4 regions of the Arthrobacter sulfonylureivorans genome follow, and region 1 is predicted to be linked to each of the others. Evidence: predicted binding sites of a transcription regulator. Region 1 holds the regulator's gene; each other region holds the start of a gene.
The links. The regulator LexA, encoded in region 1, represses DNA repair genes until DNA is damaged. The targets are predictions, from matches to a motif close to TCGAACANNTGTTCGA.

Region 1 (7,373 bases):
GCCGGTCTCTGGACCGAAGGAACGGCCGACGACGCGGACAATTCCTTGCGGGAACTGGCGGCGCTGGCGGAGACCGCCGGCTCCGAGGTGCTGGACGGCATCGTGCAGCGCCGGATGAAGCCGGACCCGGGCACCTTCCTCGGTTCCGGAAAGGCGCAGGAACTGCGGGACATCGTGATGTCCACCGGCGCTGACACGGTCATTGTCGACGGCGAACTCTCGCCTTCGCAGCGCCGCGGACTGGAAGACATCGTGAAGGTCAAGGTCATTGACCGCACGGCGCTGATCCTGGACATCTTCGCTCAGCACGCCAAGAGCCGCGAAGGCAAGGCCCAGGTTGAGCTGGCCCAGTTGGAGTATCTGCTGCCGCGCCTGCGCGGTTGGGGCGAGTCGATGTCCCGCCAGGCCGGCGGCCGCGTCGGAGCTGCCGGCGGCGGCATCGGTTCGCGCGGACCCGGTGAGACGAAGATCGAACTGGACCGCCGACGTATTCGGACCCGGATGGCGAAGCTGCGCCGCGAAATCGCCGCCATGAAGCCGGCACGCGATACCAAACGTGCCAACCGCCGCCGCAATGCCGTTCCGTCGGTGGCCATCGCCGGTTACACCAACGCCGGAAAATCGTCGCTGCTCAACCGCCTGACCGATGCCGGCGTTCTGGTCGAGAATGCGCTTTTTGCCACCTTGGACCCCACCGTGCGCCGCGCGGAAACACCCGACGGCATTGGCTACACGCTCGCCGACACTGTCGGTTTCGTCCGCTCGCTGCCTACGCAACTGGTGGAAGCCTTTCGCTCAACGTTGGAGGAAGTTGCCGACGCCGATGTGATCCTGCACGTGGTGGACGTCTCACACCCCGACCCGGAGGGCCAGATCGCCGCTGTGCGCGAAGTACTCACCGAGGTGGATGCCCGGCACATTCCTGAAATCGTGGTGCTGAACAAGGCAGATGCTGCCGATCCCTTTGTGGTCGAACGCCTGCGCCAGCGCGAACCGAACCACGTTGTGGTGTCGGCACGCACCGGCCAGGGAATGGACACGCTGCTTCGACTGATCAGCGAAACCATCCCGCGGCCCAGCGTGAAGCTGCGGCTGCTGGTGCCCTACGACCACGGCGAAGTCATCAGCCGCTTGCACAGCGAGGACGCCGAAATCCTCGCCATGGAGCACGGGGAAGACGGCACACGGCTCGATGTGCTGGTTCGTGAGGGCTTGGCAGCGGAGCTGGAACGATTCCTGCGGCATGACTGACACCCGGGTACCGGCCGGCGAGGCGTTGCGACTGCTCGATGTCGCGGTCCAGGGCATGGGCGGCCAACACCGCGCCGGCCAGCACGAGATGGCTGCCAAAGTAGCCGAGGCTTTCGATCGCCGCCAGCACCTGCTGGTCCAGGCGGGCACCGGCACCGGCAAGTCGTTGGCCTATCTGATCCCGCTGATGGTGCAGGCCTTGGAGGGTGAGAAGCCGGCCATCGTCTCGACCGCGACGCTGGCCCTGCAATCGCAAATCGTCAAGCGGGACTTGCCGCGGCTGATGGAAGCCGTCGCCGATGAGCTTCCCCGGCCGCTGGATGTGGCGCTGCTCAAAGGGCGGAACAACTACGTCTGCCTGCATAAGCTGGCCGGCGGCTTTCCGGACGAAGACGCCCCTGCCGCGCTCTTCAGCCTCGGCGAGGACGCCGTCCCGCATCCGGCTCCTGCTGGCGGAGGGACGTCCACCGGGGCCGCGGGGGCGCTGGGCAAGGAGGTGGTGCGCCTGCGCGAATGGGCGCAGGAGACCGAGACCGGCGATCGCGATGAACTGGTGCCCGGCGTCAGCGACCGCGCGTGGCGCCAGGTCTCCGTGGGATCGATGGAATGCCTCGGCGCGCAAAAGTGTCCCCTCGCCGCCGAATGCTTCAGTGAACTGGCGCGCGGGCATGCGGCAGAGGCGGACATCGTGATCACCAACCACGCCATGCTCGCCATCAACGCCTTCGAGGGCGTGGCAGTGCTTCCGGACTACGACGTGGTGGTGATTGACGAAGCCCACGAATTGCAGGACCGCGTGACCAGCGCTGTGGCGGGGCAGCTGTCGGCTGCCATGGTCCGCACCGCGGCTTCGACCGCGCGCAAGCACACCGGGATCAGCGTGGAGCCTCTCAACTCGGCTGCCGGCGCCCTGGAGGATGTGCTGGAGCCGCTGCCGAGCGGATTGTTGGCCTCCGGCCTGCGCGAGGAGCAGGAGTTGGTACTCGTGCAGCTGCGGGAGGCGGCCCGTGCGGCGCTATCAGATTCCAAGCCCGAGGGATCCGGGGCAGCTGACGGCGGGAGGCAGATGGCCCGCTCCCGCCTTTCTGCGGTGCTGGAGATGGCCGAACGGCTGCTGTCGGCGGCGGATTCCCGCGAGGTCATTTGGGCGACCCGCCCGAGCACGTACGGCGAGACCGGCGACTACATCGCCAGTGACGACCAACCGGCAACGCTCAACATCGCGCCGTTGTCTGTTGCCTCCAGGCTGCGCGAGGGGCTGTTCGACGAACATACGGTGGTGCTAACCTCCGCCACGTTGTCGGTGGGGGGAACTTTTGACGCTGTTGCCGGTTCGCTTGGATTGTTGGGGGCCGGCGCTCCGGCGTACTCAAGCGCCGATGTGGGCAGCCCCTTCGATTACCCTCGCCAAGGCGTGCTGTACGTGGCATCGCACCTGCCCAAGCCGGGCCGCGGCACCAGCAGCGAGCAGCTCGACGAACTCGAGGAGCTGCTGAGGGCCTCACGCGGCGGTGCCCTCGGATTGTTCTCCTCGCGTCGCGCGGCAGAGGAAGCTGCCGCCGAAATGCGCAAGCGCACCGACCTGACCATCCTGTGCCAGGGCGAATCATCAATCGGGGCGCTGGTTCGCCAATTCGCCGATGAACCGGACACCTGCCTGTTCGGCACGATGACGCTGTGGCAGGGGGTCGATGTCCCGGGCGAGGCCTGCCGGTTGGTGGTCATCGACCGCATTCCGTTCCCGCGGCCGGACGACCCGTTGACCACCGCCCGTACCCGGTCGGTAGCCCAGACCGGAGGCAATGGTTTCATGACGGTCTCGGCCACCCACGCAGCGGTGCGGTTGGCCCAGGGCGCCGGCCGCTTGATTCGTGCTTCCAATGACAAGGGGGTGGTGGCCGTGTTGGATTCCCGTCTGGCCACCGCCCGCTATGGAAATTTCCTCCGCAGTGCCCTGCCGCCGTTTTGGAGTACGAAAGACGGCGCCATCGCCCGTCAGATTCTGGAGCGGCTGGCGGCTGCTGCAGCCTGAACCGGCTGGGGCAGGGACCGGGTCCCGCCGGTTCAGGCCACAGCAGGCCGAAGGTTCGGTGACGGAGGGGTCAGAGCGCGCGCATCACGGAGACAACTTTGCCCATGATGGTTGCGTGGTCGCCCAGAATCGGTTCATAGCGCGTGTTCTGCGGCAGCAGCCAGGTGTGCCCATCGCGCTGCCGGAAGGTTTTCACCGTTGCCTCGTCGTCGAGCAGTGCCGCAACAATGTCGCCGTTCTCGGCGGTGTGCTGCTGCCGAACCACCACCCAGTCGCCGTCGCAGATGGCAGCATCGATCATCGAATCGCCGGACACCTTCAGCATGAACAATTCGCCGTGCCCCACCAGCTGCCGGGGAAGCGGCATGACGTCCTCGACCGCCTGGTCTGCCAGGATCGGTCCGCCGGCGGCGATGCGCCCCACCAACGGCACCATTGCCGTATCGGATGAAGTGGTGAGTTCGGACACCGCGACGCCGCTAGAGCTGCGCAGCTGCTGCGGCTCGTCCACGCCCACTATTTCCACGCCGCCATGCTCAAGCGTCAGTGGGGTGAGGATCTCCATTGCCCGGGGACGCTTCGGGTCCCGCCGGATGTAGCCCATCTTCTCCAGTTGAGACAGCTGATGCGTGACGCTGGACAAGCTGGCCAAGCCGACAATGTCACCGATCTCGCGCATCGACGGCGGATACCCGTGGGCAATGACGGAGCGCTGGATCGTTTCCAAGATCTTCTTCTGCCGCGGCGTCAGGCTGCGTCCGACCTTGACAGGGCGGCCTCGTCGCCGCGCTCCGGCGGTGGTGGTGGTCTCTTCGGACATATCCGGCCCCGGTCTTCCCATGATGGTCCAGGTGCCGGGTCTGGCTGATGCGGAACCGGCACTCGGATTGCTGTCTCGACTGTTTTGTCAGTGGCGGCTGATGCACTGCAATTCACAGCCGCTCATGCCATCAACGCTAGGCCAGGCGGTGAGGAATTTCAAACATTTGTTCGACTGAGTCTCGACAATAGTCGATCACCAGTGCTAAAACTGTAGAAGATGCATTCGAAGATACGTTCGAATGCAGTGGTTCGATGATCGAAACCAGTCGAAATAGATCGAAAATCGGAAAGGTGGCACCATGTCCGCCCAGCTCGCACCGCAGTCCGCAGACCTCCGCGCCAACTCCGCCCTCCGGCTCACCCGCCGGGGCCGTTTGCTGCTGATTGGCCTGCCGCTCATGCTTGCCGCGGCCGTCGCGCTCACCTTGGTCGGCTTCTTCACCGCACCGGCGATGGCCGCTGCCGGGGGGCTGGGGCCGGGGCCAGCTGTTACTGTCACGGTCGGCAGCGGCCAGACGCTGTGGGATGTGGCAGTGCTGTCGGCCCCTGACCGCAACCCGCATGATGTCATCTTCGAGATCGCGCAATTGAACGGCCTGGATGGGGACATCGTCCATTCCGGCCAGCAGCTGCTCGTGCCGTCATCGCATTGAGGGAACCGTAATATGAGCCGCTTCGGCCCGCCCGATTCCTGCCCCGGGCGGGCCGAAGCTTAAGCTGGATCGGTGAGTGAGCAGTTAGAACGCCTGAACCGTCTGCCGTTGCGGGGGAATCTCCGGGGCCTGGAACCATATGGCGCCCCCCAGTTGGACGTGCCCATCCTCCTGAATGTCAACGAAAACACCCACGGATTGCCGGAGACGGTGCATCAAGCCATCGTCTCGGCCGTCAGTGCGGCGGCGGCCGGTTTGAACCGGTATCCGGACCGCGAGTTTACCGAGCTTCGGACGGCACTGTCCCGCTATCTGGAACACGGGCTCACGGCAGAGAACATCTGGGCCGCCAACGGTTCAAATGAAGTGCTGCAGCAAATCCTTCAGGCCTTCGGCGGGCCGGGCCGGACCCTGCTGAGCTTCCCCCCGACGTATTCCATGTACCCGCTGTTGGCCAGCGGGACGGACACCGAGTATGTTGCGGTTCCGCGGGGAGCGGACTTTACGATCTCTCCGGAAGCGGTTGCCGCTGCTGTCGCAGAAGCCGCTGCCAACGTCGTCGTCCTGTGTTCCCCGAACAACCCGACGGGCACCGCACTGGGGCTCGACGTTGTCGAGGCCGCCTACGAAGCGGGGGAGGCGTCCAACGCCATCGTGATAGTGGATGAGGCCTACGCCGAATTCGCCCACGCCGGCACGCCGAGCGCGCTGACGCTGCTGCCCGGCCGGGAGCGGCTGATCGTCTCGCGCACCATGAGCAAGGCTTTCGCCCTTGCCGGTGCCCGAGTGGGGTACCTTGCCGCCGCACCGCAGATTGCCGATGCCCTGCGCCTGGTCCGCCTGCCCTACCACCTGTCCGCGATCACCCAGGCGACGGCGCTGGCCGCACTGGAACATGCTGGCGCCCTGCTCGCCAATGTTGAGGACATCAAGACCCAACGGGACCGCATTGTCGACGGACTTGCCGAGCTGGGGTTGAAGCCTGCACCGTCGGACTCCAACTTTGTGTTCTTCGGCGGTCTGGACGACCCGCACGCGGTGTGGCAGGGCCTTCTGGAAACCGGCGTGCTGATCCGCGACGTCGGGATTCCTGGACATCTGCGGGTGACGGCGGGCACTGAGGCCGAGACCACAGCCTTCCTCGACGGCATCAAGGCTCTGATGTCGAGCCGAGTCTCCTAAACTGTACTAAGAGCGCACCGGCCTGGCCGGTCAACCATTTTCGTCAAAGGACTCCCATGACCGTGGATACCACCACCGGACGTACCGCACGCCTCGAACGCATCACCAGCGAGTCGTCCGTGCTGGTTGAACTGGATCTCGACGGCACCGGCCGATCCGAGATCAGCACCACCGTGCCGTTCTACGACCATATGCTCACCGCACTGTCGAAGCATTCGCTGGTCGATCTGACCGTGAAGGCCACTGGCGACACCCATATCGACGCCCACCACACCGTGGAAGATGTCGCCATCACGATCGGCGAGTGCTTGAAGCAGGCCCTGGGTAACAAGGCCGGGATCCGCCGGTTCGGCGAAGCAACGGTACCGCTGGATGAGGCGCTGGCCCACGCCGTCGTCGACGTCTCCGGCCGTCCCTACCTGGTGCACTCAGGAGAACCGGCCGGCCAGGAATACCACCTGATCGGCGGGCACTTCACCGGATCCTTGACGCGCCACGTTTTCGAAGCCATCACGCTGCACGCCCAGATCTGCCTGCACATGCGCGTGCTGGGCGGCCGCGACCCGCACCATATCGTCGAGGCCCAGTTTAAGGCGTTCGCCCGGGCATTGCGCGCCGCGGTTGAGTCCGATCCCCGGGTCGAGGGCATTCCCTCAACGAAGGGTGCCCTGTGACGGCTGGGCCCAAAGTCACCGTACTGGACTACGGATCCGGGAATGTGCGCTCGGCGGTCCGGGCGCTGGAACACGTCGGTGCCGACGTCACGCTCAGTCATGCTTCCGAGGATGTGCTTAACGCCGACGGGTTGTTGGTCCCCGGCGTCGGTGCCTTCGCCACGGTCATGGAAGGACTGAAGTCTGTTGATGCCCTTCGCTGGATCGGACGCCGGGTGGCCGGCGGCCGGCCGGTGCTGGGCATTTGCGTGGGCCTGCAGGTCATGTTCGAAGAGGGAGTGGAACACGGGGTCCGCACGCAGGGGATCGGGGAATGGCCCGGAGTCGTGGAAGCGCTGCCGGCGGAGGTAGTGCCGCACATGGGGTGGAACACCGTTGACGCCGCGGAGGGCAGCCGATTGTTCGCCGGCATCGAAGACGAGCGGTTCTACTTTGTGCACTCCTACGGTGTGCAGCACTGGAACTTTGATATCACCCAGCCGGCGATGGCGCCGCCGCGGGTGACCTGGTCCACGCATGGGGCCCCGTTTATCGCGGCCGTTGAAAACGGTCCACTGAGTGCTACGCAATTCCATCCGGAGAAGTCCGGCGACGCCGGCGCGGAGTTGCTCCGCAACTGGCTGAAGACGCTGCGATAGCCGTGGGTAGCCTCCTCCTCATGGCCCTGGCCGGGCTGCTGGCCGGCGGTGCCATCTCGTTCCGGCAACAGCGGCTGCCCAAGTGGTCGGCCATCGTCTTCTGGATTTTGGCGGGGATGGC
Region 2 (7,373 bases), 1.5 Mb from region 1:
GCCAGCCAGACGAAGTTTCCGCTCAGCAGCACCAGGCAGGTCCACAGCAGCGTGACCAGGGCCAGCCACCACGGGGCATAACGCTGGAGGTCCTGACCGGTTCCGGCGGCACTGCGGCGTTTCTCCCAGACCGTCCCGGCCACGTACACCACCGCCAGCAGGGCCCCCAGGGCGGCGGCCAGATAACTGGCTGGACTGGCCGGATCCGCGGCCAGCGTCGCGGCGATCGCGATGGCAAGCAGGCCGGCAAAGCCGACGTGCAGGCCCACGCGCAGGATCCTGAGCACCAGTTGGCCGGCAGGAGCGGCTTCCTCTCGCATCGCCTCCGCCGGCGATGCCTCCGCCGGGGATGCCTCCGCTGCTCCGGTCCGGCCGTTCCCGTTCCGCGGTGCACCGGTTCGGTCTTGCGGACGGGGCTGGGCAGGCATGGTCCTCAGCGTACCGAGGTTCAATACCGCGGGCATCAACCGATCGGTTGACCGGCAGATCAACCTTCGGCTGGGCGCAGATCAACCACCAACCGGATGCGCGCGCACGCCCTGCGCGGGACGCTGGAACCAGCCCGTAAACCGGGGCACTCAAGCAATGAAAGTAGGACCAATCGTGTTCCTGGCACTTCGGGATATCCGGTTCGCAAAGGGCCGCTTCCTCCTCATGGGTACCGTGGTGGCCCTGATTACGTTGCTGCTGGTGATGCTGTCCGGGCTCACCGCCGGGCTGGGAAACCAATCCGTGTCCGCCATCCGGCAGCTCGGCTCCGACGCCAACGCCGTCGTCTTCGGCTCGGCCGCGGGCAATAGCCCCGCCGCTTCGTTCACGGAGTCCCAGATCAACCAGGAGCAGTTGCACGCCTGGCAGCAAGCGCCCGGCGTGGAACGTGCGGAGGCCTTCGGCGTGAGCCAGAGCCGGTTGAGTGCAACCGGCAGCACCAATGTGGCAGTTTTCGGCGTCGTACCCGGCGGTGCGCTGGCGCCCGCACCCGTGACCGACACTTCCCTGGTGCTGAGCCGGACAGCAGCCGAGGACCTGGGCGTGCACGTGGGCGACACAGTCCAACTGGCCGGACGGGATCTGGAGGTCTCCAACGTGGTCGACGACCAGTGGTACTCCCACACGCCGGTGGTGTGGACATCGCTGGCCAAGTGGCAGCAGGTCAGCCACATCAACGACGCCGGGGCCGCCGACGGCCCGATCGCCACCGCTATTGCCGCTCAGCTGTCCGACGGCGATCCGTCCGGAGAAGCCGCGACTGCCGCCAATGAGACCGCCGGCACCACCACCACCTCGGTCGCCGGCGCCTTCCAGGCCTTGGGCTCTTACAAGAGCGAAAACGGGTCGCTGATGCTGATGCAGGGCTTCCTCTACGGCATTTCCGCGCTGGTCATCGTGGCCTTCCTGACTGTCTGGACTATTCAGCGCACGCGCGACATCGCCGTACTCAAAGCCATGGGCGGTTCGGACGCCTACCTGCTCCGCGACGCGTTGACGCAGGCCTTGGTGGTCCTGGCCTGCGGCGCAGCTGCCGGCGGCGGCGCCGGGATCCTTGGCGGGGTCTTCGCTTCCCAGGCCGCGCCGTTCCTGCTGACCCCGGCCAGCACCCTGCTGCCCATCGCCGGAATCGTGATCCTGGGCATGGCCGGTGCCGTGCTGGCGGTCCGCCGGGTGACACGGGTGGACCCGTTGACGGCACTCGGCGGCAGCTGACACCCTTCCCGGCCCTTATTCTGGCGCTCCGCACTGCAACGCCACGCACCGCCTCCGCGGCTTTCGCACCCGCACCCACTCCTCGAAGGAACACCCCCATGACACACGCACTCAGTCTTCTCAACGTCATCCTCGACTACCCTGACGGCGACGGCACCACCAAGGCACTGGACCGGGTGGACCTGAAGGTTCCGGCCGGTACCCTGACGTCCCTGGCAGGTCCGTCCGGTTCCGGGAAGTCCTCCCTCCTCGCGGTCGCCGCCACGCTCATCCGCCCCACCGCCGGCGTCGTGCTGGTGGACGGCGTGGATGCTACGGCCTTGAGCCTGAAGGAGTCGGCCGAACTACGCCGGCAGAAGGTGGGGATTGTCTTCCAACAGCCCAACCTGCTGGCCTCGCTGACGGCCCTGGAACAACTCCAGATCGGAGCCCATCTGCGCGGCGAGAAACCGCGTGACGCCCGCTCCCGCGGCTTGGAGCTCTTGGACATCGTGGGACTTATCGATGCAGCCCACCGCCGCCCGCACCAGCTCTCGGGCGGGCAGCGCCAGCGGGTCAACATCGCGCGGGCGCTGATGGGCAGCCCGCGGGTACTGCTGGTCGATGAGCCGACGGCGGCGCTTGACCATGAGCGCTCCGAGGCTGTTGTGCGGTTGCTGGTCCAGGTCACCCGGGAATTCGACGTCGCCACCGTCATGGTCACCCACGAGACCGAATTCATTCCGCTCACCGATGCCGTCGCCACCATGCGCGACGGCCGGCTCTCGGCACCGCGGAGCACCGCAACCGCCGACGCTCCGCCGGGGGTACGCCGCTAATTGGACCAATCTTTGGTTAGCTGGTCGCCCTTTCTTTGGAGTGCAAGCCACAACGGTCCCTCGGAACGACCCACCATGTCGTTCTTTTTCCTGACGGCGGCATGCGTCCACTAGAGCCTCTCGGGCACGGCGCCGTGGGCACAGCGCGACGTTCGGCTGATCGTGGCCTCAGTTGCGGCCCGTGCCACTATCCCTACACATTGGACCGTTTCGATGGTGGGTCGAATATGTGTGCGAATAAAATTGTGGTATGGCGCTTGCACCGTTGGACCGCACCGGGGGGGATGGAGGATTCCCTCGCCGAGGTGCGCGCCCTGCTGCAGGATATCGCCCACTGCTTCACCGCGGAGTCCGGATCGTTGAGCACCCGCGAGCTGGCCAACACTGTAGCGGCGGTCGAGGACGTTTCGAAGACGGTGGAATTCCTGCAGGCCGCCGGCGCGCACGCGGTGGAGCGGGCAGACATCGCCGCGAACGGGGAAACCTCAGCCAGCACCGGTGCACTTGCAGGATCACCTGACGCCTCCGGCGCGGCGGGGTGGGCCAACCCGGCCGCGGCCATCGCCGCCTCCGGAACCGAGGCAGGCGACCCCGGCGGTGTTGACGCCGCGGTACCCGACGGCGCGGGTCCGCAACACCGGCAGCGCCGGCGCAAGACCGAGTTCCGCAACAACGCGGAGTATCTGCGCTCCCGGCTGGGGATCAGCATCGTCGAAGCACGGCGCCGGCTGCGGGTCGGAAGAGTAATCACCGCGCCGGTCCGGTTTGACGGCGAACCCGGCGCTCCGGCACTGCCGGCCCTGGCGGAGGCGATGGCGGCCGGGGAGCTCAGCGGGAACGCTGCCGTCCTTGTCACCGACTCGATCGCCCGGGCCCGCCACGCCGCCGACCCGGGGACCCTGGAAGCGATGGAGTCCTCGCTGGTCCGGCAGGCCGCCGAGGGCGACGCCGACACGCTAGCGATGGTCGCGAAGACCTGGGAAACAGCCGTCGACCAGGACGGCGCCGAGCCCTCGGAGGATGAACTGCGGTCCCGGCAGGGGATGTTCTACCGCGGCCGCCGACGGGGCCTGCACCAGTTCGTCATCAACACCACCGACGACCAGTACGAACTCCTCGCCACCATGATGAACAGTGCCGCGAACCCGCGCATCCGCTCCGACGCGATCGAAACCGCCGCGAACAGCCGGACCGAAGCCGCCCCTGCCGGACCGAACCGCAACGGCACAGGCCCCACCGGAACCACGGACGCCGCCACGGCCGGCACCGGCGCGGCAGATCCCGCAACTGAGGGCACTCGGATCGGCGAGGGAGTCGGGCCCGGTAGCGGCGAGAGTGAAGCGGACGATGATCGCAACACAGAAACCACGGATGCCGGCGCATTAGGCACCGACGACGCCGGAGCAAACGGGACCGGCATGCCCGACGCGGAAGACTGCACGGATTCGGAACACAGCCACGGCGACGTGGATCCGGCGGTGGTTGCCGGAATGGACGGCTTCACCAGGGCACAGAAGCTGCTGGCCGGCCTGATCGGTGCCTGCCGGATCGCCCTGAACGTGGACAAGCTCCCGGACTCTGGCGGGCACCGCACCCAAGTGATCGTCACTGCCGGCTATGAACAACTGGCCGGCTTGCTCTCGGGCGGCGGCAGCGCGGTGTTCAACGGGTCCCTGTCGGCCAAGACAGTGCGCCGAATGGCCTGCGACGCCGAAATCATCCCGGCGATTCTCGGGTCCAAGGGCGAGGTCCTGGACCTGGGCCGGTCGCAACGGTTCTTCAGCCGGGCCATCCGCAAGGCGCTGCTCCTACGGGATAAGGGCTGTGCCTTCCCTGGGTGCAGCATGCCCGCGTTCTGGACCGAAGCGCACCACATCGTGCCCTGGTGGGCCGGCGGCCGCACGGACATCAACAACGGGGTCTGCCTCTGCAGCCTGCACCACGACCTGATCGAGCAAGGCAACTGGGAAATCAACGTCATTGACGGAATCCCGTGGTTCACCCCGCCCGACTACATCGACCCCCACCGAAGACCACTGCGAAACACGTACTGGCAAACCCACGTCCCGCCCCGGGGGCTGGCAGGCTAGCAAAAACTTGCCGTCCGATTGCGCTGACCAGTGGCACGATTCCCCCTCATGCCAGTCCGAACATCCCTACCGACTCGCCGTGACGGTGGCGCCGCGCCCTGGTCGAGCAACCTCACCGCCCCTGACTGCACCACTCGAGCAGCCGCTCAACCGGCCACGTGGTGATGATCCGTTCCGCGGGCACGCCGTTTTTGGCGGCCCGTTCGGCACCGTAGTGGAGGAAGTCCAGCTGGCCGGGCGCGTGGGCGTCGCTGTCGATGCTGAACAGGCAGCCCGCGTCGAGGGCCAACTGGATCAGTTCATCCGGCGGGTCCTGCCGCTCCGGCCGCGAGTTGATTTCGACGGCGACGCCGTTTTCGGCGCAGGCGGCAAAAACCCGCTCGGCGTCGAATTCCGATTGCGGGCGGGTTCCCCGTGATCCCTTGACCAGCCGTCCGGTGCAGTGGCCCAGCACATTGGTGCGCGGATTGTTGATGGCGCCGAGCATCCGGCGGGTCATGGTGCCCCGGTCCGACCTGAGCTTGGAGTGGACGCTGGCCACCACCACGTCCAGCCGATCCAGCATCTGGGGTGTTTGGTCGAGTTCGCCGCTTTCCAGGATGTCTGCTTCGATGCCGGTCAGGACCCGGATACCGTCGGCATCGGCATTGATCTGGGCCACGAGGTCAAGCTGCTTGGCCAGACGCTCCGCACTCAGGCCGTTGGCAATCTTGAGGTTCGGCGAATGGTCGGTCAGGGCCAGGTAGTCGCGGCCGAGCCAGCGCGCCGCGTCGACCATGTCAATCGGCGGCGAGCCGCCGTCGGACCAGTCGCTGTGGCTGTGCAGATCGCCGCGGAGTGCCTGGTGCAGCTCGCGGCCGCCTTCGGCCAGTGGCTCCGCCGAACGTTCCCGTACCTTCACCAGATAGTCGGGGACCTCGCCGTCGACCGCCTGCTGAATGACTTCGAAGGTACTGGCCCCGATCCCTTTCATGCTCTTCAGCCTGCCGCTGCGCGCTCGTGCGGCCAGCTCGTCGGGGTCCAGCCCGGCGGCCACGGCGGCTGCCTTCCGGAACGCCTGCACTTTAAACGTGGGCGCCAGTTCGCGCTCCAGCCAGAAGGCGATTTCATTCAGGGCCGCAACGGGATCCATGGGACCATCTTGCCTTCGATCCGCCCCGCGGGCCACGGCTTCAAGGCTGCAGGGGCGGTACAGCCAGCCCGAAATGCGTCTGCAGGGCGAGTGCGGCGGCGCGGTATCCGGCCATCCCGTGCACGCCGGGTCCGGGCGGTGTTCCCGCCGAACACAGGTAGACGCCGTCCAGCGGGGTCCGCCAGGGTTTGGGGCTCAGCACGGGGCGCGCCGCGAGCTGCGGCAGGCTGACCGCGCCGGTGCCGAAGTCGCCGCCCACGTAGTTGGGGTTGTACGCCGCGTAGTCGGCCGCGGACATGCTCGCCGAGTCGACCACGAGATCGGTGAATCCCGGCGCGGCTCGTTCCAGCGCGGCCGTAATCACCGGCTCCATGTCCCGGGTGGAGCCGTTCGGTACGTGGCAGTAGGCCCACAGCACGTGCCGGCCGGCAGGCGCCCGGGACGGATCGACCACGGCTGGTTGTGCCGCCAGGATCACCGGGTCCTCCGAGTGCCGGCCGCGGGCAATGGCCCGCTCGGACGCTGCCATCCGTTGCCGTGTGCCGCCCAGGTGCACAGTGCCGGCCCGGCGCAGTTCCGGGTGTGCCCACGGCACCGGTCCGGACAAGATGAAGTCCACCTTGGCCGCACCGGGTCCGTACCTGAAGTGCCGCAAGGCACGGGCGTAACGGGCCGGGAGCCGGCCGCCGGCCAGCCGGAGGAATTCCGTGGGCGAAGTATCCAGCATGACCACCCGGGCATCGGTCAGCTCGGCCAGCGATGCGACCCGATGCTCGGTCTCCAACCGGCCACCGTGGGCCCGCAGGTCCTGGACCATGGCGTCGATGATGGCCTGTGACCCGCCGGCGGGAAAGGGGAATCCCACGGCATGGGCCAGCGCACCGAGCATCAGTCCGGCCCCCGCCGACGAGGGGCGCCGCACGCCTCCCGGTGTGTGTGCGGCAACGCCGGTCAGCAGGGCAGGTGCGAACTGTTCCTTAAAACGCAGGTTCCAGGCGGGCGAGCCCTGCTCCAGGGTCCGGATGCCGTATCTGAAGGCCGTCAGCGGATGGGCCGGCACGCGGAGCAGCTGGTCCATGGTGAACTCCATCAGGGCGTTGGTCCGCTCCACCAGCGGCCCCATCAGCTGCCGGTAGGCAGCGCCGTCGGCGCCCAACCCGGCTACGGTCTGTTCCAGGTCGCGGTAGGCCACCGCCGCCGCTGCCCCGTCGATCACGTGGCCGTAGGAGACCTCGGGCGCCAGCAGCTGGATCCGTCGGTCCAGCCCGAACGAGCGGAAAAACAGCGATGCTGCGGCCATTGGATGCACTGCCGAGCAGATGTCGTGCCAATGGCCGGGCTCGATCAGCTCCAGGGTCCGCGCGCCGCCGCCGGGCGTGGCGGCCGTTTCGAAGACCGTGACGTCCAGGCCCGCCCGCGCCATGATCACGGCCGCGGCCAACCCATTCGGCCCGGCGCCGACTACCGCTACGTCCGTCACGATTGATCTTCCCCTTCCGGCCCTCGCTTCAACCTTGTGCCCTCCGCGTCCCCGCTGGCAATGCCCGGCCACCGAGACGACGGCCGGAGGGAATCTATGCCGATTGGAGAATATTCGCGTGCGGCACCTCCTGCGCCGGGCGCCGGGCC
Region 3 (7,373 bases), 580 kb from region 1:
GGTATTGGTAGCAGCGAAGAGATTTACGAACACAGGAAATTTCCGTCCTAGAAGTCTGGGGCGGACCGGCAGGAGATTCCGGACCGTATACGCAGCCTGCCGGGTTCCTCACGGAACGGGGCACTCCGCACGTTCCTACCATTCTACGCGGTGACGGCGCTTACACGGCCACTTCAGTTATCGGCGAAATCCGTGTCCGGCTCCAGCAGTTCCGCGAGCAGGTCACCGGCCTGCCCTGCGGCCAGATGGTCCGGCACCGCCAGCCCCAGATGCTGCCAGGCGGCGGCAGTGGCGATCCGCCCGCGGGGCGTCCGGCCCAGCAGCCCTTCCCGGACCAAATACGGTTCGGCTACGGTCTCCACCGTCTCGGTTTCCTCACCGACAGCAATGGCCAGCGTGGACAGTCCAACCGGCCCGCCACCGAACTTGGTGATCAGTGCCGTCAGCACCGAACGGTCCAGCCGGTCCAGGCCACGCTCGTCGACCTCGTACATGTCCAGTGCAGCCGCTGCGGCACTGGAATCAATTTCGTCAATCTTGTGCACCAAGGCCCAGTCCCGGACCCGGCGGAGCAAACGGTTGGCGATGCGGGGCGTGCCGCGGGAGCGGCCGGCGATCTCGGCAAACCCTGCGGAACTCACCTTGAGGTCCAGAAGCATCGCCGAGCGGCGAAGCACCAGTTCCAACTCTTCGACAGCGTAGAACTCCAAGTGCCCGGTGAACCCGAACCGGTCGCGCAGCGGACCCGGGAGCAGTCCGGCCCGCGTGGTGGCTCCGACGAGCGTGAACGGCGGCAGATCAAGCGGGATGGCCGTAGCGCCTGCCCCCTTGCCCACCACGATGTCCACCCGGAAGTCTTCCATGGCTATGTACAGCATTTCCTCCGCCGGACGCGACATCCGGTGGATCTCATCGAGGAAGAGGATTTCCCCTTCGGTCAACGAGGACAGAATCGCCGCCAAATCACCCGCGTGCTGGATCGCCGGACCGGAGCTGATCCGGAGCGGCGCGTTCATTTCCGCGGCGATGATCATGGCCAGCGTGGTCTTGCCCAGCCCGGGCGGACCGGACAGCAGGACATGGTCGGCCGTCCGCTCGCGGATCCGGGAGGCTTCCAGCACCAGCGACAGCTGCTGCCGGACTCTCGCCTGGCCGACGAAATCATCCAGGTTCTTGGGCCGCAGCGCCGATTCGACGGCCCGCTCTTCGGCCTCCGACGCGGTGGAGACCAGCCGGCTCTCCCCGGCATCCTCGGGCACGCTACTTCACTCCCGCGGTGCGCCGGGCCGAGCCGGTCCGGGCACCGTCCTGGCCCAGCCGCCGCAGCGTCAGCCTCAGCAAGTCGCCCACATGCCCGGCCGCAGCTGCCTCCGGATTCTCGTCGGCGGTGGTGTCCACGGCCGCCGCGGCGTCCTTGTCCGACCAGCCCAGGCCGGAAAGGGCCTGCTGCACCTGGCCTTTCCAGCCGGCCGCCTGCTGCGGAGCCACCTCGCCGGTAGGCACCAGCTTTCCGGCCAGTTCCAGCACGATCCTGCCGGCGAGCTTCGGCCCAATGCCGGGCACCTTGCTGAACGCCTTGTTGTCGCCGTCGGCAGCGGCGATCCGCAGGGCTTCGGGCGAGTGCACCGACAGTGCCGCCAGGCCCAGCCTCGGACCGACGCCGCTGACCGAGATGAGGGTTTCGAAGACTTCGCGCTGCGCCGCATCCTCGAACCCGTACAGAGTCATGGAGTCTTCGCGCACAATCATGGTGGTGGCCAGTTGGGCTTCCCGCCCGATGAACAGCGTGCCAAGGGTCTGCGGCGTCGCCTGGACGAGCATGCCGAATCCGTTGACGTCGATCACGGCCGAGTTCAACCCCACATGGGCGACGACGCCGCGCAACGAGCTAATCATGATCCAACTCCCAATTCCGGCACTGGCTGCTGCCCGGAGTCCGCCTCCCGGACCGGAGCACGGGAGGGATTGTCCGAACATATTTACGAATAGCTTACGTGGCGGCGCCGACATTACCGGCAACCGCCACACCCCTTGGCACCCTTCGCGCCGGGCCGTTCCGGGGCAGCTCAGCGGTGGTTGCGCTTGGCCTTTGCTTCGGCTTCCGCCCAGAGCTTCTGGGCAGCCGTCATGCCGCCGCCCGCGGCCGGCTTCGCCGCACCGCCGCGCCACGCGTGAGTGATCGCCAACGCCAACGCATCCGCGGCATCGGCCGGACGCGGCGGGGTGTCCAGCCGGAGAATCCGGGTCACCATTTTGGTCACGGCTGCCTTGTCCGCTTGGCCGTTGCCGGTGACCGCGGCTTTCACCTCGGTGGGCGTGTGCAGCGCGACGGCGATCCCCCGCCGCGCTGCTGCAGTCATCACCACACCGGAGGCCTGCGCCGTGCCCATCACAGTGCTGACATTGGTCTGGCTGAAGACGCGTTCGACGGCGAGCACGTCCGGTGCGTGGGCATCAAGCCATTCGTCGATGGTCTCGGCGATCTTCAGCAGGCGCAGTTCCAGCGGCATGTCCGGAGTGGTCCCGACGACGCCCACTTCCACCAGGGTGGAGCGGCGGTTCGGCTCGACGTCGACCACGCCCAGGCCGCACCGGGTCAGGCCGGGGTCCACGCCCAGCACCCGCAAGGCGGTTGCCGACCCGCTGACCGGTGTCAGTCGTTCTCGAGTTCAGCGAGGACGTCCTGGCCGATATCGGTGTTGGAGTAGACGTTCTGCACGTCGTCCAGATCCTCTAGGGCGTCGACCAGCTTCAGGAACTTCCGCGCGGCGTCGGCGTCGAGCTCTACGGCCATTGAGGAGACGAACTCGATTTCATCCGTTTCGTACTCGATACCGGCTTCTTCCAAGCCGGCCACCACGGCGCGCAGGTCGGTGGGGTCGGAGTGGACCTCGAAGTTCTCGCCGTGTTCCTTGACTTCCTCCGCGCCGGCATCCAGCACCGCCATCAGGAGGTCGTCCTCCGTGAGCTCGTTTTTGGGCAGGGAGACCACGCCCTTGCGGGCGAACATGTAGGAGACCGACCCGGGGTCTGCCACGGTGCCACCGTTGCGGGTGATGGCCAGGCGGACCTCGGAAGCGGCACGGTTCTTGTTGTCCGTGAGGCACTCGATCAGTACGGCGGAGCCCTGCGGGCCACGGGCTTCGTAGATGATCTCGGTGTAGTCGATGGTCTCGCCGGTGAGGCCGGCGCCGCGCTTGACGGCGCGATCGATGTTGTCGTTGGGCACCGACGTCTTCTTGGCCTTCTGGACGGCCAGTTCCAGAGCCGGGTTGCCCGACACGTCGGCACCGCCGTTGCGGGCTGCAACTTCAATGTTCTTGATCAGTTTGGCGAACGACTTGGCACGTCGGGCATCGATGACTGCCTTCTTGTGCTTGGTCGTGGCCCACTTGGAGTGTCCGGCCATTCCTACGCTTCTCCTCTGACGATGCGGATGAATAGTTCGTGGATCCGGCGCTCCCCCGTAACTTCCGGGTGGAAAGAGGTCGCCAGCAAATGCCGCGAACGCACTGCCACAATTCTAGCTGTACCGCGCAAAGTCGCCGTGCGGGAGGCTTCCGAGGGTTCCACCGTGGCGAGGACTTCCACGCCCTCGCCCACCCGTTCCACCCAGGGCGCGCGGATGAAGACGGCGTGCACGGGCGCCGGATTCTGGTCCGGGGACGGTGCACTGAACTCCAGCCCGCGGAAGTCCAGATCCGTTTCAAACGATTCACGTTGCCGGCCGAAGGCGTTACGCCGCACCGTAATGTCCAGGCCGCCCAGCGTCTGCTGGGGCTCGCCCTTGAGGTCGGTGGCGGGATCCGCGATCTCCTGGGCCAGCATGATCATGCCGGCGCAGGAACCGTAGACGGGCATGCCGGCCTCGATCCGCTTCTTCAGCGGATCGGCCAGCTCGAAAATCCGGGTGAGCTTGTCGATCGTTGTGGACTCCCCGCCGGGAATAACCAGTCCATCCACGGCATCCAGTTCGCCCGGCCGGCGCACCGGCATTGCTGTGGCGCCGCTGTGTTCCAGGGCGGATATGTGTTCGCGGACATCGCCCTGCAGGGCGAGCACACCAATCGTGACCACGGTGAAGGTTCCTCGGATTCGGCATCGGGCCGCACGCGTGGCGGCCGTACGGAAAAACAGTAATACCAACCGGTCCTGCGGTGTTAAACCGCGCCGGCCGCTGCTGTGCGGCACGCCACAGCCCGCCGGGGACGTCGGTGGGCCGGTGCCGGCGGCTTGTATAGTCTCTACTCATGCGACACCTCCTTGCGACCGTTGCCGGAAAGGCCGTGAAGGCGGTAGCCAGGCTCCGCGGCGGCGGCTCCGCGCTGCCTGGCCTGGTGGCCGAGAAAATCGATCCGCAGTTCCTGCCCCGCACGCTCGGCAAGCTGCCGCGCGGCGTCGTCGTGATCAGCGGGACCAACGGCAAGACCACCACCACCAAAATGGTGGTGGAACTGCTGCAGGGCCAGGGCCTGAAGGTGTTCACCAACCGCACCGGCAGCAACTTCACCCGCGGTGTAGTGGCTTCGGTATTGGGCGATTCGGACGCCCGCGGCCGGCTGGATGCGGACATCGCGGTGCTGGAGCTGGACGAGGCCCACGCCGTGCACTTCGTCAAACTGGTTCGGCCGCGCTACAGCCTGCTGCTCAACGTGATGCGGGACCAACTGGACCGTTTTGGCGAGATCGAGACGACGGCGGGATTCCTCCGGCAGATCGCCGCAGCCACCACCGACGCCGTGGTGCTCAACCGCGAAGACCCGCGCATCCTGGCCCTGGCCAACGCCGTGACCGCGCCCCGGATCGACTACTTCGGCCTGGCCCCGCAGCTGCGCCACATGTTCCCGCACGACGATGAGATGCGGAACGCCGTTGCCGCCGGGGTTCCCGGCGCCGAGGCCGCCGGAACCGGTGGCGGCCAGCCCGAGGGGCCGCGCGCCGAGGTCGTGCTGTCCGCCTGCGAAGGTTCCGCCGCCACCTTCCAGGTGGATGGACGCGGGATCGAGGTGGAGCTGAAGCTGACCGGCGTCTACAACGTGTTCAACGCCGCCGCGGCGCTGGTGCTGGCGCGCACGGTGCTCGGTCCCGCCGTGGACGAACCGGCGCTGCTGGCCTCGCTGGAGAACGTCACCCCGGCGTTCGGGCGCGGTGAATCGCTCACCGTCAACGGCCAGCCGCTGGATCTGGTCCTGGTGAAGAACCCGGCCGGCTTCCGGCTCGCGCTGAAGTCGTTCCCGGCTGCGGGCTCCCGGACCATGATTGCGATCAACGACAATTACGCCGATGGCCGGGACATGTCCTGGCTCTGGGACGTGGACTTCGATTCGCTGCGCGAGACGGGCGTGGCCGAGGTCAGCGGTGTCCGGGCCCAGGACATGGGGCTGCGCCTTTTTTACGAGGACGTTCCCGTGGGGGGCGTTGACACCGACCTGAATGCCTCGCTGCACCGGTTCATCGCCGACGGTCCCGATACGCCCAAGCGCATCTACTGCACCTACACCGCCATGCTGGCGCTGCGGCGCGAGCTGGGCAAACTGACCGAAGTGGAAGTGGTCTCCTGATGGACGCACCCGTGATCGACCTGCTCCAGCTGTACCCGCGGGACATGAACATTTACGGCGACTGGGGCAACGTCCTGGTCCTGCGCAAGCGGCTGGCCCTGCGCGGCTATGATGTCCGGTTGCATGAGTACAACCCTGGCGACACATTTCCTGGTCAGGTTGACCTGATTGTGGGCGGCGGCGGCCAGGATTCGGGCCAGAACAAGATCCAGGCCGACCTGCTCGCCCAGGGCGGCAGGCTCCGCGACCTGGCCGACGACGGCCTGCCTATGCTCGCCGTGTGCGGCCTCTACCAACTGTTCGGCCACCGGTTCACCACCCACACCGGCGAGGTCATCACCGGCATCGGGCTGCTGGATGTCGAAACCGTTGGCGGACCCACCCGGCTGATCGGCAACACCGTGCTGGACAGCGACGAGTTCGGCACCATCATCGGGTATGAGAACCACAGCGGCCTGACCACACTCGGCGCCGAGGTCCAGCCGTTTGGCCGGGTCACCAAGGGCGACGGCAACAACGGCACGGACGGCACCGAGGGCGCCCGTTACCGCAACGTCATTGCCACTTACCTGCACGGATCCTTGCTGCCCAAGAACCCGGCCGTGGCGGATTTTTTGATCCGGCACGCGGCAGAACGGCGCTATGGCAGCTTCAACGATGTGCCGCTGGACATTCCCCACGAGTCAGAGGCCCGGACCGACGCGGCGGCGCGGCCCCGCTAAGGTGCTCGGGCGGCTACGTTGCGCCCGATCGATAACGGGCCCCCGTCCCGCCCTCAGGTCCTTACTCGTCGCCCAGCAGCCATTCATGGGCGACGTCGCCGGCGGCGCCCATCGACTCGACGGTCGCCCTGGTCCGTTCCCGGCTGGCCGCATCCTCCTGTTTGGAGATGCACCACTCCCCCGACTCCGCCGCTGCCTCCAGGGCATCGGGCGAGACCGGACACCAGCGATGCTCCGGTCCGGCAAACGTGGCAGGCAGCCAGTCCAGCCTTGCCACCTCCCATGTGCCGCCCACGTCATGCTGGGCAAATTGCGCGCGGACCATCAGGCCCTCCGTGTTGAGGATGTTGGGCGTTGCGTGGGCTGCGATGCTGTTGCCCAGCCCGTAGACGATCCAGGTGCCGTTGTAGCGTTCCATCGGCTGCACTGAGTGGCTGTGGTGTCCGTAAATCAGCGAGAACTCGCCGCTGTCGGCCAAGGCATGGGCAGTCTGCTGCTGTTGCGGGTTGGCATAGTTCGTGTATTCGTCGCCGGCATGGATGGCGCCCAGCACGATGTCCGCGCCGTCCGCCCGGGCCTGTTTGGCCTTGGCGATCATGGTCTGCGGATCCAGCATGTCCACCTCCCACGGCGCCTCCGGCACCAGTCCGTTCAGCGAGAACGCCGCGGTAATGACGGCGACGCGCGCGGCCGGAGTGTCCACGATCAGCACGCCGCCGGACTCGGCCTCACTGCGATAGGACCCGGTGTGCTCCAGTCCGCGGGCGTCCAGGGAGGCGAGGGTCCGTTCCAGTCCGGCGGTGCCGTAGTCGAACGTGTGGTTGCTGGCGGTGGTGCAGGCGTCGTAGCCCACGGCGGTCGCTGCGTCGAGGATCTGCGGCGGTGCGTTGAACGCCGGGTAGCCGGAATACGGGCCGTCTTCGTCCGCCAGCGGCGTTTCCAACTGGCAGATCGCAAGGTCGGCGGTGTCCAGGTACTGCTGCTGTGCGGCCAGGATGGGTTCGAAGTCCAGGCCCGGGGTGCCTGTGCGCCGGGCGTCTGCGGCCGCCTGCTCCCAGAGCGCTTCATGCAGCAGCAGATCGCCGGTCAT
Region 4 (7,373 bases), 1.7 Mb from region 1:
GTTGAGTTCCGGCTGACGGCGGGGCGGCAGAGCCTTCCGATCCGTTACGCCGAATTGGCCCGGGTGTTGGAAGCCGAGGTCGGTGGAACAGCCAAGGCCTCCGACGTTCGACGTGAAGTACTCCGGCTCCGCGCGTCCAAGGGGATGGTCCACGATCCTGACGACAGGGACACATTCAGCACGGGATCATTCTTCACCAACCCCATCGTCGATCCCGCAACGGCGGAAAGACTTCCCGCGAACGCACCGCGGTGGCCGGCCGGCGACAAGATCAAGCTGAGCGCTGCCTGGCTCATCGACAATGCAGGCTTCTCCAAGGGCTTCGGTCTCGAGGGCACATCAAACGGCGACCTCAACGGGCACGACTTGGCCGGCGGCCGCGCGTCGCTGTCGACCAAGCACACACTGGCAATCACCAACCGTGGTGAAGCCAGCGCAGAAGACGTACTGGCGATCGCCCGTGCCGTACGGGATGGAGTTGACAGTGCCTTTGGTATTCGGCTTCAGCCCGAGCCCCTGTTGATCGGCTGCAGCCTCTGACAGCGGAAACAGGCGATAACAGGGGCGGGGGATAGCCCTTCCTCCCTTGGCACTGTGCCCTACGGCAGATCTTCGCGGGTGATCGGGGCATCGGCCGGTTGGAGCAGACGATCCGGTCCCTTGTGGGCCCTTGGACGGACGGCCAGTTCATCATGTCGGATCATGAATTGGATGATGCTGGGCCGCAGCGCACGGAGATTGACCGAGCCGCTGCTGCATAGCCAGCAGACCAAGCGGTAGCTGTGATTCACCTGAACCAGTCGGTCAGTACCGTGGTCAAACAGCCACTCCGGCGATAAGAAATCGTGCATTGGCGGCAGGAGAAAGTCTGCTGGCAAAAGCCTGGCGAACGTGTCCTTCGGCTCGAAGCACCGTTCAATCTCCAGCATCAACCACCACTCCTCTGAGATGTAGTCAGGGCCGCAGGCTTCGATACAGCTCCGTAAATGCGCCTCCAGCCGGAGCGAACGATCTTCCCGAATCGGGCGGGACTGACGTTGCTGTGCGAAGAACTCCCGGAGAATATCATCGACGGTCGGCTGAGGCTGGTTGCGCCTGCTCACTATCGGTCCCCTTCCTGCTCGGTTTCGAATCTGTCTTTCAGAAGGGTGGTGGCGTTTCTTCGCATGGTTCGCCATCCTCTCCGTCAGCGGACCGTTCTGCTGCGCTTTTGTCCTGGTTCGTTGTGTTGCTGGCCCGGTCCTCTGCTGTGGGGTAGGTGATTGCCCAGCCTTCGTCGGGGGTGGTGGTGTGGGTGTGTCCGGAGCGGGTGGTGAAGTGCAGGGTGCCGTCGTTGTCCTGGGTGACGGTGCCGCCGCCGTGGTGTTTGGTTTTGTGGCCGGGTTTGCAGTGGGCGCTGAGGTTCTCGGGCACTGTTTTGCCGCCGTCTTCCCAGGCGATGGTGTGGTCGATGTCGCATTGGTCGGCGGGGACGGTGCAGCCGAATTCGCGGCAGTGCCGGTCGCGTAGCCGGATGAGGCGTTTGAGCCATTCGGGCGGGATCCGCAGGTCTTTGGCGGCGGCGATGGCTTGGCCGTAGTCGTCGGTGAGCACGAGGAGCCAGGAGGTGGCCAGCGCGGTGAGGTTGCGGGTCATTTCGGGCGGGATGAGGCCGTAGCCGGTGAGTTCGCCGGGGTCTTCGGCCAGCCCGAGCAGGGTTTCCAAGGTCGTGGTGACTGCGACGGAGGCGGTGGCATTCGCGCCGCCGCAGGTGCAGTGGCCCTGGTCGGTGGCCCCGTTGCCGGTCGCCGCGTCCGCGGCTTCCCCGGTGGTCGTCGCTGCGGCGGCGGTGCCGCTGCCAGGGGTTGTGGTGGCGGGTTGGTAGGCGTGGTCGGGGTAGCGCAGGAGCATGTCGGTGAAGACGTCGGCGCGGAGCTGGCCGAGGGTGCGGGTCTCGTCGGCGGTCTGCAGTTTCCGGGCGTGGGCCTGCATCAGGTTGTAGGCGAGCAGGGCTTTGTCCGCCGAGGTGCGGATGAACAGTTCGGCCATGCCGTCGTCCTGCGGGAGGTATTGGACGGTGCGCCGTTCCATCGCGGCCCGGTGCCGGGTCTCGAGGGGTACGGGGTGCAGCCGGTCGCGGGCGGTGCGGGCGCGGGCGTGGACGGATTCGAGGGTGATGGTCCCGGCGCCGGGCAGGACCGTGTTCTCGAACTCGGCCAGGGTCTCCGGTGGGAGGTCGGCGCCTTTGCGGGCGATCGCCGCGGCGCGGGGCAGGTCGATGTCGCCGTGGTCGAGGGCGGTGAGGGTGGCGGGCAGGTGGGTGGCGATCTGGTGCGCGTCGGCCAGTTCCGCGGCCGCCTGTTTGCGGGGCAGGGCGAGGATGGGGGCGAGTTCCTGGGCCGCGTGCCGGCTGATGCCGTCCGGTGCCCCGGCATCGGGGCCGGTGGCCGGCCGGAGCACGGCCATCCGGTGCATGGCGCGGGTGCGGCGGGACTGGGTCCAGGCCTCGTGTTTGCGGACGGCTTTGAGGTATTCGAGTGCGGACCAGTCGTCCAGGGTATCGGGGTCGGTGCCGGCGAGCAGTCCGGCCAGTTCCGCCGGTTCCAACTCCCGCCAGTCCTCCTCCCACAACTCCCGGCAGGAAGAATCGTTTACCACTGGCGAGTTGTTCGATGGTGCGCTGCCCCCGGGTGTGGCAGCATTCGCGGCACCCTCAGCGGCGGCTTCTTCCGCCGGGCTGACGTCTGTGCCTGGACCTGTGTCGGTGTCTGAGTGGTCGCCAGTACCCGGGGCCGCGGCGGCGTCATGGGAGCCTGCGACATCGTCTGGCATGGCGGCGTGGCCGGAGGGATCCTCCGGCTCCTGTGCCTCGTCCAACGGTTCCGCCGCCATACTTCAACGCTACGCAGCGCAAGCTCCGGGTAGAACGGGTGTTCGACGTATGTGCACAAACGCCAGGGGACACGGCCCTGTGTAGGACAAGACGGGTGGCGGAGGCGGGAAGCGGCCTGTGGAGGGCAAATCCGGCTTGTAGAAGAGGAGGCAGACCTGGAAGGACAGGGGCAGTCCGGTGAGGGAGCAGACAACGGCCGCCGATGATCCAAGCAAGGGGCGATGGCAGGAGCAGGCGGGGCTAACGGCGGAGCCGCCGTCTCGCTCGGTAACGCGTGCACGGCGGTCCGAGGGACTTAACAGCAGGAGCCCGCCCCGCGAAGGGGCGGACTCCATGAGCGTTAGGCCACCGGCAATGCTGGCTGCCTAACGGGGCTGGCTTCCTTAAAGGTTGCCGGTGGCGATCCGCAGCATGCGGCGCAGCGGCTCGGCAGCGCCCCACAGGAGCTGGTCGCCGACGGTGAAGGCGCTGATGTACTCTGGGCCCATTTCCAGCTTGCGGATGCGGCCAACCGGGATCTCCAGGGTGCCACTGGCCGCCACGGGGGTGAGGTGCTCCATGGTGGCTTCCTTGGTGTTCGGCACCACGCGGGACCACTCGTTGTCGGCGTCGATGATCCGCTCGATTTCGGCCACCGGGAGGTCTTCGGTGAGTTTCAGGGTCAGTGCCTGCGAGTGGGACCGCATGGCGCCGATGCGCACGCACAGACCGTCGAAGGGGATGCGCTGGTCATCGCTGAGCCCCAGAATCTTGTTCGTCTCGGCCGGCGCTTTCCACTCTTCCTTGGATTGTCCGTTGCCCAGGTCCTTGTCGATCCACGGGATCACCGAACCGGCCAGCGGCACGCCGAACTGGGAGGAATCCAGCTCGGGATTGCGCTGCTGTGCCAAGATTTTGCGGTCGATTTCCAGGATGGCAGAGGCAGGGTCTGCGAGCTCGGCGGATACTGCGGCGTTGAGCGAACCGAACTGGTTCAGCAGTTCGCGCATGTGCCGGGCACCGCCGCCGGAGGCTGCCTGATAGGTCATGGAGGTTCCCCACTCCACCAGGCCGTTCTTGAACAGCCCGCCCAGCCCCATGAGCATGCAGGAAACGGTGCAGTTGCCGCCGATGAATTCCTTGACGCCGCGCGCCAGGCCGGCGTCGATCACGTCCCGGTTTACCGGGTCCAGCACGATGATGGAGCTGTCCTGCATCCGCAGCGTGGAAGCGGCGTCGATCCAGAGGCCGTCCCAGCCGGCATCGCGCAACTTGGGGTAGACCTCGGAGGTGTAGTCCCCGCCCTGCGCGGTGACGATGATCGGCAGCTTGGCCAGCGTCTCGACGTCGTACGCGTCCTGCAGTTTGCCTGCGTCGCCCGCGGCAGCACCAGCGAAGGCCGGGGCGTCGCCGCCGGCGTTCGACGTGGAGAAAAAGACGGGGTTGATCAGGTCGAAGTCGCCTTCATCCTGCATGCGTTGCATCAGGACGGAGCCGACCATGCCGCGCCAACCGATCAGGCCGACGGACTGTGTAGAGGAAGTGGCTGCGGGTGAAGTCATGCCATCTAGTTTACGGGCAGGGTCAATTTGGCTGCGGTGAGTTACGTGCCTCTCCGAGCACATCTAGGGGACGTGTACGACGGCGGGGCTCCCCTTGGCTGCCTCCGTGCAGCGTTGGTGCGGCCCGGCGGCGCCGAGGTCCTATGCTTTCTGCTCTTGCAGCGAGGCCCGGGCTATTGCACCCGGCTGTCCTCCCCGCGGACCCAGAGCGAGATGCGGTAGCGGGTGCCGTTGGCTGCGGTGCTCCAGCCCTCGGTGGGGGAGACGCCGTCGAGCTTCCAACCCGGGCCCAGCTGCGGGGCGTAGGTGTCGCCGTCGGTCTCCATGTCGATGACGGTGACCGAGGCCGCGTTGGAATGCTGTGTGGTGAGGTTGAAGATCTCGCCGCCGCCAAGGACCCAGATTTCGTCGCCGCCCGGACTGGCTGCGGCCTCGGACATCGCGTCCTCCACGGAATCGACCACTACGGCGCCCTCGGCCACGAGCTGGTCGCGCATTTCCGGCCTGCGGCTGATAACAATGTTGGTGCGCCCGGGCAGCGGCCGGTACTTGTCAGGGAAGGACTCCCAGGTCTTGCGGCCCATGATCACCGGATGGTTGAGCGTGGTTCGCTTGAAGTGCGCCAGGTCTTCGGGCAGATGCCAGGGCATGCCGCCGTCGCGGCCGATCACGCCGTTGGTGGTCTGGGCCCAGATCATGCCGACCACTGGCGCCGGCAGCTGCTGCCGGTCGTCGGTGGCGGCCGCCGCGGCAGTCACGGCCTCGGCGACGCTGCCCGGATAGGGGCGCGGGCCGTCGGCGGCGCGGCCGGCTGCGCTGACGGCAGGTGCAGCGTCGGCGGCGGCGGCGGGGCTGGCTGCAGCGGCGGGGCCGGCGTTGTAGTCGGCGCTCATACGGCCACCGGTGCCTTGATGGCCGGATGGTGCTGGTAATTCGCCACGTCGAAGTCCTCCAGCGAGTAGTCAAAAATGCTCTCCGGCTTCCGCAGGATGTTGAGCGTGGGGTAAGGGTAGGGCTCGCGCGACAACTGCTCGCGGACCTGGTCCACGTGGTCGTCGTAGACATGAACGTCCCCGCCGGTCCAGATGAATTCACCCGGCTCCAGCCCCACCTGCTGCGCCAACATCAGGGTGAGCAGTGCGTAGGAGGCGATGTTGAACGGCACGCCCAGGAACATATCCGCGCTGCGCTGATACAGCTGGCAGGAGAGTTTGCCGTCCGCCACGTAGAACTGGAAGAACGCGTGGCACGGCGGCAGCGCCATGTTCTTGATCTCCGCCACGTTCCACGCCGAGACGATGTGCCGGCGCGAGTCGGGATTGTTCTTCAGGTCTTCCACCAGATTGGCGATTTGGTCGATATGACCGCCGTCGGGCGTGGGCCAGGAGCGCCACTGAACTCCGTAGACCGGACCGAGCTCGCCGTCGGCGTCGGCCCATTCATTCCAGATCTTGACGCCGCGTTCCTGAAGCCATTTCGCGTTCGAGTCGCCGCGCAGGAACCACAGCAGCTCCAGCGCCACGGACTTGAAATGCACGCGCTTGGTGGTGATCAGCGGGAAGCCTTGGGCCAGGTCATAGCGGATCTGGCGGCCGAAGACGCTACGGGTGCCGGTGCCGGTCCGGTCCGATTTGGCCGTCCCGTTGGCCATGACGTCGCGAAGCAGGTCTTCATACGGGGTGGGAATCGCGTTCACAGCGTCCAGTGTAGTTCAGGGGTGCTTAGGCGGCCGCCGGCGGAGTGCAGGCTCACGGCCCGTCCGGTGCGTTCCCGCGCGGGCGCTGCAGCTGGCCGCGGACCAGGTTCAGAACTGTTTCATCATCCAGTCCCGCTTCCCGGGCGGCGCGCACCAAATGTGCGACGGCGAGGCCCACCTCGGCCGAGCCGGCTGCGGTTTTGTGCGGGGCGACTGCAGTATCGGCCACCGTGGTGCCATGGCGCCGGCGGCTGATGAGCAGGCCCGCGGCCTCGAGCTCTTTGTACGCCCGGGCCACGGTGCCCGCGGCCACACCCAAGTCTGCGGCCAGGCTGCGCACCGGGGGCAGGCGTTGTCCGGCGGCCAGGGTGCCCACCGCAATGAGCGAGGCTACCTGGCTGCGGATCTGTTCGTACGGGGGAGTCGGTGCCGCCAGGTCCACCCGGATCTGGGTACTCATGGCGTGCGGTCCTTGCGGACAGCGGACTGGTCGTGGTTCGGGCCAAGGCCGGGAGGGCCGCTGACAGCGTGGTCGGAGTGGCGAGTCACGGGGTGGCCAATATAGCTGGCCACGGATCGGCGCGGTCGCGATGCTCCGGGGAGAAGTGCCAGCACGATGGCGTTCAGGTAGAGCACCGCCGTGGTGATGCGGAGCGCTGTATGCACGCCAGGGGATAGCTGATACACGCTCCACGAGACGGTGCTGTCCAGGAACCAACCCCAGGCAGCGGGATGTGCGTGGAGCAGTTGGGCGGTCAGAGCGAACATCCCGGCGGCGGTCATCCGCGCAACGCGGAAGCCGGAAACGCGGCGGAGCAGGTTGTCCGCCTCCGGGGTTGCCTCGAACAGCCGGGGACGGCGGTGCACCAACAGGATGGCGGCTGCGCCGAGCAGGAGCAGGGCAGCACCGGCCACGGCGAAGGCTGCCAGCAGGTCGGGCTGTCGGCCCGGGGCGGCAGCATTGAAACCGATGGCGGCGGCCAGCAGCACCGCGCCGCCGGCAACGGCGGCAAGGAGCGGGCTCGAAATCAGCCGGGTCACAGGCACCGGCCGGCCGTAACTGGGCGAGCCGGAAGCGTCGGACGATCTGGTGTGGCCGCGCCACAGCCGAACTTCCCCGGCTGCAACAACGGCCAAAAACACGGCCACCGGAACGGCAAACGCCAGAGGCAGCAAGAGTTGGGGCGAAGTAGGGAAGACGGGGTTCCCGTTGTCAGGGACGGTGGCCGGCTGAACAACGAAACTGGCCCACCCACCCACAGCA

Region 2: a site for LexA is predicted at 2,744-2,759, ahead of MNQ99_RS01135 (HNH endonuclease signature motif containing protein). Genes of this name have one in related genera too.
Region 3: a site for LexA is predicted at 1,970-1,985, ahead of ruvA (Holliday junction branch migration protein RuvA). Genes of this name have one in related genera too.
Region 4: a site for LexA is predicted at 2,902-2,917, ahead of MNQ99_RS04935 (HNH endonuclease signature motif containing protein). Genes of this name have one in related genera too.

Annotation. Positions count from the first base shown of each region.
Region 1 covers NZ_CP093326.1:2,687,324-2,694,696, reverse strand. The annotation lists gene hflX (GTPase HflX) at 1-1,251, shown strand, start outside; gene MNQ99_RS12465 (ATP-dependent DNA helicase) at 1,244-3,283, shown strand; gene lexA (transcriptional repressor LexA) at 3,354-4,103, opposite strand; gene MNQ99_RS12455 (LysM peptidoglycan-binding domain-containing protein) at 4,405-4,758, shown strand; gene MNQ99_RS12450 (histidinol-phosphate transaminase) at 4,831-5,940, shown strand; gene hisB (imidazoleglycerol-phosphate dehydratase HisB) at 5,997-6,614, shown strand; gene hisH (imidazole glycerol phosphate synthase subunit HisH) at 6,611-7,252, shown strand; gene MNQ99_RS12435 (hypothetical protein) at 7,273-7,373, shown strand, end outside.
Region 2 covers NZ_CP093326.1:226,777-234,149, reverse strand. The annotation lists gene MNQ99_RS01150 (sensor histidine kinase) at 1-428, opposite strand, end outside; gene MNQ99_RS01145 (ABC transporter permease) at 604-1,704, shown strand; gene MNQ99_RS01140 (ABC transporter ATP-binding protein) at 1,803-2,522, shown strand; gene MNQ99_RS01135 (HNH endonuclease signature motif containing protein) at 2,807-4,612, shown strand; gene MNQ99_RS01130 (PHP domain-containing protein) at 4,725-5,744, opposite strand; gene MNQ99_RS01125 (phytoene desaturase family protein) at 5,785-7,224, opposite strand; gene MNQ99_RS01120 (glycosyltransferase family 87 protein) at 7,221-7,373, opposite strand, start outside.
Region 3 covers NZ_CP093326.1:2,103,139-2,110,511, reverse strand. The annotation lists gene yajC (preprotein translocase subunit YajC) at 1-33, opposite strand, end outside; gene ruvB (Holliday junction branch migration DNA helicase RuvB) at 174-1,232, opposite strand; gene ruvA (Holliday junction branch migration protein RuvA) at 1,261-1,896, opposite strand; gene ruvC (crossover junction endodeoxyribonuclease RuvC) at 2,067-2,618, opposite strand; gene MNQ99_RS09855 (YebC/PmpR family DNA-binding transcriptional regulator) at 2,654-3,409, opposite strand; gene pdxT (pyridoxal 5'-phosphate synthase glutaminase subunit PdxT) at 3,412-4,095, opposite strand; gene MNQ99_RS09845 (Mur ligase family protein) at 4,251-5,561, shown strand; gene MNQ99_RS09840 (type 1 glutamine amidotransferase) at 5,561-6,283, shown strand; gene MNQ99_RS09835 (CapA family protein) at 6,345-7,373, opposite strand.
Region 4 covers NZ_CP093326.1:1,010,024-1,017,396, forward strand. The annotation lists gene MNQ99_RS04925 (UDP-N-acetylmuramate dehydrogenase) at 1-540, shown strand, start outside; gene MNQ99_RS04930 (hypothetical protein) at 600-1,103, opposite strand; gene MNQ99_RS04935 (HNH endonuclease signature motif containing protein) at 1,141-2,871, opposite strand; gene asd (aspartate-semialdehyde dehydrogenase) at 3,256-4,413, opposite strand; gene MNQ99_RS04945 (dihydrofolate reductase) at 4,587-5,111, opposite strand; gene MNQ99_RS04950 (thymidylate synthase) at 5,303-6,064, opposite strand; gene MNQ99_RS04955 (GntR family transcriptional regulator) at 6,162-6,569, opposite strand; gene MNQ99_RS04960 (hypothetical protein) at 6,566-7,373, opposite strand, start outside.